2 regions of the Vogesella amnigena genome follow, and region 2 is predicted to be linked to the other one. Evidence: riboswitches for the same ligand, from Rfam matches in the RefSeq annotation. Region 2 holds a riboswitch; the other holds the start of a gene.
What was found. A riboswitch is a leader RNA that binds a small molecule or an ion and turns the genes downstream of it on or off. The one in region 2 is predicted to bind thiamine pyrophosphate.
Positions count from the first base shown of each region.

Region 1: another riboswitch for thiamine pyrophosphate. It lies ahead of thiC (phosphomethylpyrimidine synthase ThiC); the one in region 2 lies ahead of ACFOKJ_RS03975 (thiamine ABC transporter substrate-binding protein).

Region 1 is NZ_JBHRYH010000045.1:72,407-75,948, forward strand. It holds gene thiC (phosphomethylpyrimidine synthase ThiC) at 1-1,205, opposite strand, end outside; TPP riboswitch at 1,309-1,449, opposite strand; gene ACFOKJ_RS14700 (protein-L-isoaspartate O-methyltransferase family protein) at 1,597-2,256, shown strand; gene ACFOKJ_RS14705 (rhodanese-like domain-containing protein) at 2,259-2,585, shown strand; gene ung (uracil-DNA glycosylase) at 2,665-3,378, shown strand; gene ACFOKJ_RS14715 (LysR family transcriptional regulator) at 3,455-3,542, shown strand, end outside.
Region 2 is NZ_JBHRYH010000009.1:78,916-82,457, forward strand. It holds gene ACFOKJ_RS03965 (ABC transporter permease) at 1-424, opposite strand, end outside; gene ACFOKJ_RS03970 (GNAT family N-acetyltransferase) at 421-987, opposite strand; gene ACFOKJ_RS03975 (thiamine ABC transporter substrate-binding protein) at 998-2,011, opposite strand; TPP riboswitch at 2,067-2,160, opposite strand; tRNA gene ACFOKJ_RS03980 (tRNA-Thr) at 2,525-2,600, shown strand; gene ACFOKJ_RS03985 (hypothetical protein) at 2,991-3,425, shown strand; gene ACFOKJ_RS03990 (hypothetical protein) at 3,532-3,542, shown strand, end outside.

The sequences.
Region 1 (3,542 bases), on a different contig from region 2:
CAGGCGCTGCCCGGGCGCAGGCCGTCACCCAGGCTGAAGGCTACGTCGTAGGCCTTCATGATTTCGCAGATTTCCGCGAAGTGGGTGTACAGGAAGTTTTCCTGGTGATGCGCCAGGCACCACTTGGCCATGATAGAGCCGCCGCGCGACACGATGCCGGTCATGCGGTTGGCGGTGAGCGGCACGTAGCGCAGCAGCACGCCGGCGTGGATGGTGAAGTAGTCAACGCCCTGTTCTGCCTGCTCGATCAGCGTGTCGCGGAAGATTTCCCAGCTGAGGTCCTCGGCCTTGCCGTTCACCTTTTCCAGTGCCTGGTAGATGGGCACGGTGCCGATGGGTACCGGCGAGTTGCGCAGAATCCACTCGCGGGTTTCGTGGATGTTCTTGCCGGTGGACAGGTCCATGATGGTGTCGGCGCCCCAGCGGATGCCCCAGGTCATCTTGTCCACTTCTTCGCTGATCGACGACGTTACCGCGCTGTTACCGATGTTGCCGTTGATCTTCACCAGGAAGTTGCGGCCGATGATCATCGGTTCGCTTTCCGGGTGGTTGATGTTGTTGGGGATGATGGCGCGGCCGGCGGCCACTTCCTGGCGCACGAATTCCGGGGTGATGTCTTCCGGCAGCTGGGCGCCGAAGTTCTGGCCGGCGTGCTGGCGGGTCATCAGTTCCAGCAGGCGCTTGTTGCCGGTGGCTTTGAGCGATTCGACATACGCCTTGCGGTTCAGGTTTTCGCGGATGGCAACGTATTCCATCTCTGGCGTGATGATGCCCTGGCGCGCGTAGTGCATCTGGGTAACGTTGCGGCCAGCCTTGGCGCGGCGCGGTTTGCGTTGCAGGTCGAAGCGCAGGTCGGCCAGTTTCGGGTCGGCCTCGCGGGCGCGGCCGTAGTCGCTGGACAGGCCGGCTAAGCGCTCGGTGTCGTCACGCTCGGCGATCCAGGCGGCGCGCAGTGCCGGCAGGCCGGAGCGGATGTCGATGCTGGCTTGCGGGTCGCTGTACGGGCCGCTGGTGTCGTAGACGTAGATTGGCGGGTTCTGCTCGCCACCGAACTGGGTGGGGGTGTCGGCCTGGCTGATTTCGCGCATCGGCACGCGAATGTCCGGGCGGCTGCCCTCGACATAGATCTTGCGGGAGTTCGGTAGCGGCTGGATGGCGGCGGAATCCACCACCATGTGTTCGTTCAGTTTGCTTGGCGCGTTCATCGGGGGGCTCCAGTGTGCGATGAAACGGCGCAAGGAGCGGCCCGGTTGCCCGGCTGCGGTTGGCCGCGGTCACGGCTGGCGGGAACGCGCGGCGTGATGCGGTGTCTGGCAGGTTACGCTTCCCTACGCCGGTATTATCCGGGTCAGGTTCGAAGGGTGACTCTCACCCGCCAACCCGCCAGTGTCGCCCGCACACAACGCTGTGGCATGCTCACCGGCAGGGGCAGGACCCCTAGCGATGCTGTGAAGGTAAGTTAATTGTGGGATAATCGCAAGTTAGGTTGCGCCCGCATTACGGGCCGGCCGGCTGCGAAAACTGCATGAAATCAAGCGTGCGTGCCGTTTTCAGAGTCGTCCTTTCCTTATTGTCTTGAATCCCCCGGAGTTTCCGATGAATTTCGAACAAGCCCGTTTCAACATGGTTGAGCAGCAGATCCGTCCGTGGGATGTGCTCGACACCTCCATCCTCGACCTGCTGTTTCACGTGAAACGCGAAGATTTCGTGCCGGAAGAAAAGCGCAGCCTGGCGTTTGCCGACGTTCAGCTGCCGCTGGAAAACGGCTGCACCATGCTGGAGCCGAAGGTGGAAGCCCGCCTGCTGCAGGATCTGCAGGTGAAATCCAGCGACAAGGTACTGGAAGTGGGTACCGGCAGCGGCTACATGACCGCGCTGCTGGCCGCCGTCAGCCAGCACGTGTACAGCGTGGACCTGGATGCCGAGCAATCCCAGCGCGCCGCGGCCAACCTCAAGACCGCCGGCATCCGCAACGTGACCCTGTCGGTAGGCAACGGTATCGAAGGCCTGGCTTCGCAGGCGCCGTTCGACGTGATCTTTGTTGGCGGCTCGGTACCGGTAGTGCCGGACGCACTGAAGGCGCAGCTGGCCGTGGGCGGCCGCCTGGCGGTAATCGCCGGTGATGCCCCGGTGATGATTGCCAAGGTAATCACCCGCGTGTCGGAAAGCGCCTACCAGGAAAGCGTGAGCTTCGACACCAATATCGCCCGCCTGCAGCAGCTGGACGCCATCGAGCCGTCCCGCTTCAGCTTCTGAGCATGGTAGGCGAAATCACCGCCCGCGATCTGGCTGCCTGGCTGGCCGACGACAGTCGCGTCAAACCGGTGCTGCTGGATGTGCGCGAGGACTGGGAATACGCGCTGTGCCACATCGCCGGCTCGCAGCAGATGGTGATGAACCTGGTGCCGCTGCGTCATAACGAGCTGCCGGACGATGTGCCCATCGTAACCATCTGCCACCACGGCGTGCGCAGCTTCCAGGTGGGCCTCTACCTGCAGAACGCCGGCTTCGAACAGGTGCTGAGCCTGCGTGGCGGCGTGGATGCCTGGGCCAATGAGGTGGACCCGGCGATGGCGCGCTACTAAGCCACACCATCCAGTCGAAAGCCGTTCCTGCCGGAGCGGCTTTTTTGTTGTCGCCACGCCGTGGCAGAAAAGAATGAACATGAGCTACCTTTCCCCCGCCCTTGCCGCCCTGCCCGCCGCCTGGCGAGAGGTGCTGACCGCACCGGCGCTGGCTGCGCAGTTGCAGGCCATAGACACGCGTCTGGCCGCCCGCGCCGCCGACGGCGTGGCCATCTACCCGCCGCGCGAATTGGTCTTTCATGCCTTGCAACACGCTGCACCGCAGGACGTGCGGGTAGTGATCCTGGGCCAGGACCCCTACCACGGCGCCGGCGAGGCCATGGGACTGAGTTTCTCGGTGCCGGCCGGGGTGAAGATTCCACCCAGCCTGCGCAATATGTACAAGGAGCTGGCCAGTGACCTGGGCGTGGCACCGGCCGCCAGCGGCGATCTGACACACTGGGCGCAGCAGGGTGTGCTGCTGCTGAATACCTCGCTGACGGTGGAAGCCGACAATGCCGGCAGCCACGGCAAGATCGGCTGGCAGCAGGTGACCGATGCGCTGATCGACGCGGTGAATGCGCACAATCCCGGCTGCGTGTTCCTGCTGTGGGGCAACTGGGCGCAGGGCAAGGCCGAGCGCATCGATACCGGCCGCCATGCGGTGCTGAAGGCCGCGCATCCGTCGCCGCTATCCGCCAGCCGCGGCTTCTTTGGCTGCCGCCATTTCTCGCAGGCCAATCAATGGTTGGCCGCACGCGGCCGTGGCGAGATCGCCTGGGGCGCGCCGGCGGCACAGGGTGGTTTGTTCTAGCCGTAGCGTCGTGCTGTCGCTGGTGTAAAGTGCAGCCCAAGGCGGGCAACACCGCCATTGTCTACAGGGGGAAAACGTGGCCATCACGCTGAAGAACGTGCGTTATTTCGTGGCGGTTGCCGAGGCGGAGTCTATCTCCGGTGCGGTGCAGGATCTCAACGTGT
Region 2 (3,542 bases):
CGGCCCGCACCAGCAGCGGCAGGTTGTAGAACAGATTGCCGTACAGCAGCAGCCACGGCGTGTCCTGCAGATCGATACCGCTGATACCGTGCGGCCCGAACAGCGCCAGCACGCCCAGGCCGGCCACCAGCGTGGGCATCACGAACGGCAGCAGCAGCAGGCGCAGCAGCAGGCGGCGGCCGGCAAAATCGTAACGCGCCAGCACCCAGGCCAGCGGCAGCCCCACCAGCAGACACAGCAGGCAGCTGGCAAGCGCCTGCCCCAGCGACCAGGCCAGCCGCCACTGCAGATAGCTGTCCTGCAGCAGCCCGGGGCTGACGGCGATACCGCCCTCCCACAGCAGCCGCGCCAGTGGCGCCGCCACCATGGCCAGCAGAAACAGCAGCGGCAGCAAGGCCAGGCTGCCGCGCAGCGGCCAGCTCATGCGCCGTACTCCAGCAGGTACACCAGCTCGTCACCATCCTGTTGATCCAGCCAGCGGCCTAGCTGCCGAAAACCGAAGCGCCGCGCCAGCGCCAGCGACGGGTGGTTGTGCGGCGTGATGGACAGCACGAAACGTTGCTGACCATGCTCACGCCGCGCCCAGTGCAACATGGCGGCCAGCGCCTCGGCGGCATAACCCTGGCGGCGATATGGCGGGTACACGGTGTAGCCCAGCTCCACCGCACCCGGTGCCAGCTCCTGCAGGTAGTCCGGCCCCGGCGTGCTGTGAAAACCGATATGGCCGAGCATGCGGCCGCTGTGCCGACACAGCATGGCGCGCAGCGACCACGGCGCATAAGCGCCATCAGCCAGCATGTCGGCCAGGCGCAAGGCCATCAGCGCCTGCTCGCCCAGCCAGTCCTCCGGCAGCACCGCGCCCAGCCGCGCGCCGGCCTCGGCATGGCGACCGTTGCAGCCCAGCCGCAGCACCTCGGCATCCAGCGGCCGCAGGTGCAAGCGCGGGCTATGGACATCGGCATGTTGCCGCTGCGCACACACCAGCACCGTCAACCCCTCAGTTGCCGGACTTCAGCACCAGGCGCGTCCAGCGGCTTACCCAGCCGGCGGTCTTGCTGCTCATGGCTTCCAGCTTGGGGTTGCTGAATGCCTTGGGCTGCTGTGCATGCTTGAACACCGGGTCCAGGTTCACGCCAGCCACCGCCGGGTACATCCACATTTCGGTCGGCAAGGCCTGCTGCGCGGCATTGCCACGCAGGAAATCGACAAACGCCTGCGCCGCCTGCGGCTCCTTGCCGCCCTTCACCCTGGCCACGCCCTCGATCTGCAGGAATACCCCGCCCTTGAGCAGCAGGTTGGCCGTAGGCGATTCCGCCAGTTTTTCCTTGCTGTAGAACACCTCTGCCGCCGGGCTGGTGGCATAGCTCACCACGATGGGACGCGCGCCGCCGTTACGGCTGAAATCGGTGTAATAAGCTTCGCTCCAACCCTTGGCCACCTTCACGCCGTTGTCACGGAGCTTGCCCCACCACTGGAAAGCGGCCGTCTCGCCCTTGTCGGCGATGGTAGCCATCAGGAAGGCCAGCCCCGGGCTGGAAGTCGCCGGGTTTTCCACCACCAGCAGGTCCTTGTAGGCCGGGCGGGTCAGATCATCCAGACTGGCCGGCAGCGCCAGCTTGTGCTGGGCAAACCAGGCCTTGTCGATATTCAGGTTCACATAGCCGTAATCCACCGCCACCGCGCCCGGCAGGCTGATACCGGCCACGCTGCGGCCAACCTTGCTGCTGGTAGGCTCCAGCACACCGGCGGCATTGGCCTTGGCGATCAGGGTATTGTCGATGCCGTACACCACGTCGGCGATCGGGTTGACACGGGTCAGAATCAGTTTGTTCAGCATCTCGCCGGCATCACCGGCCTTGATGATGGACAGTTTCACACCAGCCTGTTTCTCGAACTCGGCCAGCTTGTCCTTGGGCAGACTGAAGGAATTGTGCGTCAGCACCCGCAGCTCGGCAGCCAGGGTAGACAGGGAAACGCCGGCCAGCGCCAGCAGCAATACGGTTTTCTTCAACATTTACAGACATCCTCTTTTGGCAACGGCACCCAAAAGAAGAAGCGGGACACGGCCAGGCCGCGCATCACGCTCCCTCCGCTGGCATGACCCAGATCAGGTGATGGGGTATTTCTCAGCCCGCACGGCAGGCACCCCCGGTGATCGAGGCGCGAGTATAACGCCGCGCGCCATTGCGTGACAGCCAGTACCACGCTACTGGCGCGGCAGCTGCCGCTGGTCTACAACGCAAACAGCATGGCCCACCACCGCACCATAGCCACAAGCAACCAATCAACAAGAAACAATCAATTTAACAAGACTATAAGCACACACCATACTGCAGCCATCCATCCGGAGGAGCCACCATGAAACACTTCCTGCCCAGCCGCGAAATGCTTGACGACATTCTGGCCAACCTGGTGTGGCTGCAATAACACCCAGCCCACCCAACTCCCACCTAGCCCTACCCAGCGCGACAGATAAAAAATACTTGCCATAAAAAGCAAAGCAGTCTAATATTCGCCCCCTAACGCCGGTGTAGCTCAGTTGGTAGAGCACCTGACTTGTAATCAGGGGGTCGCGAGTTCGATTCCTGCCGCCGGCACCAGATTTACAGCCCCTTGCAGCAATGCAAGGGGCTGTTTTCATTTGGTTTTTTGAATTTCACCCATCTCTACATCCCCGCGATTAGTCACCTGACTATTTTCTACAAAATCTACAATTTCGGTGACAAGCGGATTCCCAGGGCAGGTTCGGCAGGTCTGTCGCCCTTCTCGAAGTGCTGGCCGTTAGCGGCCCTGAGCTGCTGTTCAACGTCACGGCCAGCTACTGCACTTGACGGGCACATAGCAGGCTTCCGGTAGAAACGACATTGGACAACTAGAATGAGCCGATACCTCATTTCACCACCTTCGCGCCCCACCCTGTCAGCGTCAAACCCTACCATCGACCCAGCAATGCCATTACAATATTAATTTTGAATATTAAGGGCTATGACATGAACAAAATTTACTCTGCCCTGCTGCTTGTCAGTTTGGCCAGTCTGCTCGGTGCCTGCAGTACACCGCAGAGCCCCGAACAGAAGCAAGCGGCACTAGCTCAGGACAGAAAGTGGGAAAACACACTGGTAGGTACGTGGGAAGTCCACAAAGATGAACAAGGCATAAAACTGGTCGGCAGAACAACCTACCAACCAGATGGCAACTTCATCAAGACTGGCCACATTGAATACAACGAAATGATCCTTCCGATCACCGGGAGGGGAACCTGGCAACTAGTCAACGGCAAACTAACCGAAAGCTTCACTGAAGATATGCCACCAATATTCAAATCCGGACAACAACTTCACAGCCAGATCATTCAGATTGACCTGCAACAGTTCGTCTATAAATCTTCTTCTGGTTCCATCACCCGAGAAATTCGCGTGAACTAATGACGTCTACCTAGACAAATTGACCCCCAAGGGCGGCAAATCAATTTTTCACTGTGCGGCCATGTTTCGGTTGTTGTAAGCGATTAGCTCTACGTTTGGAGTATGTATGCACAGCAT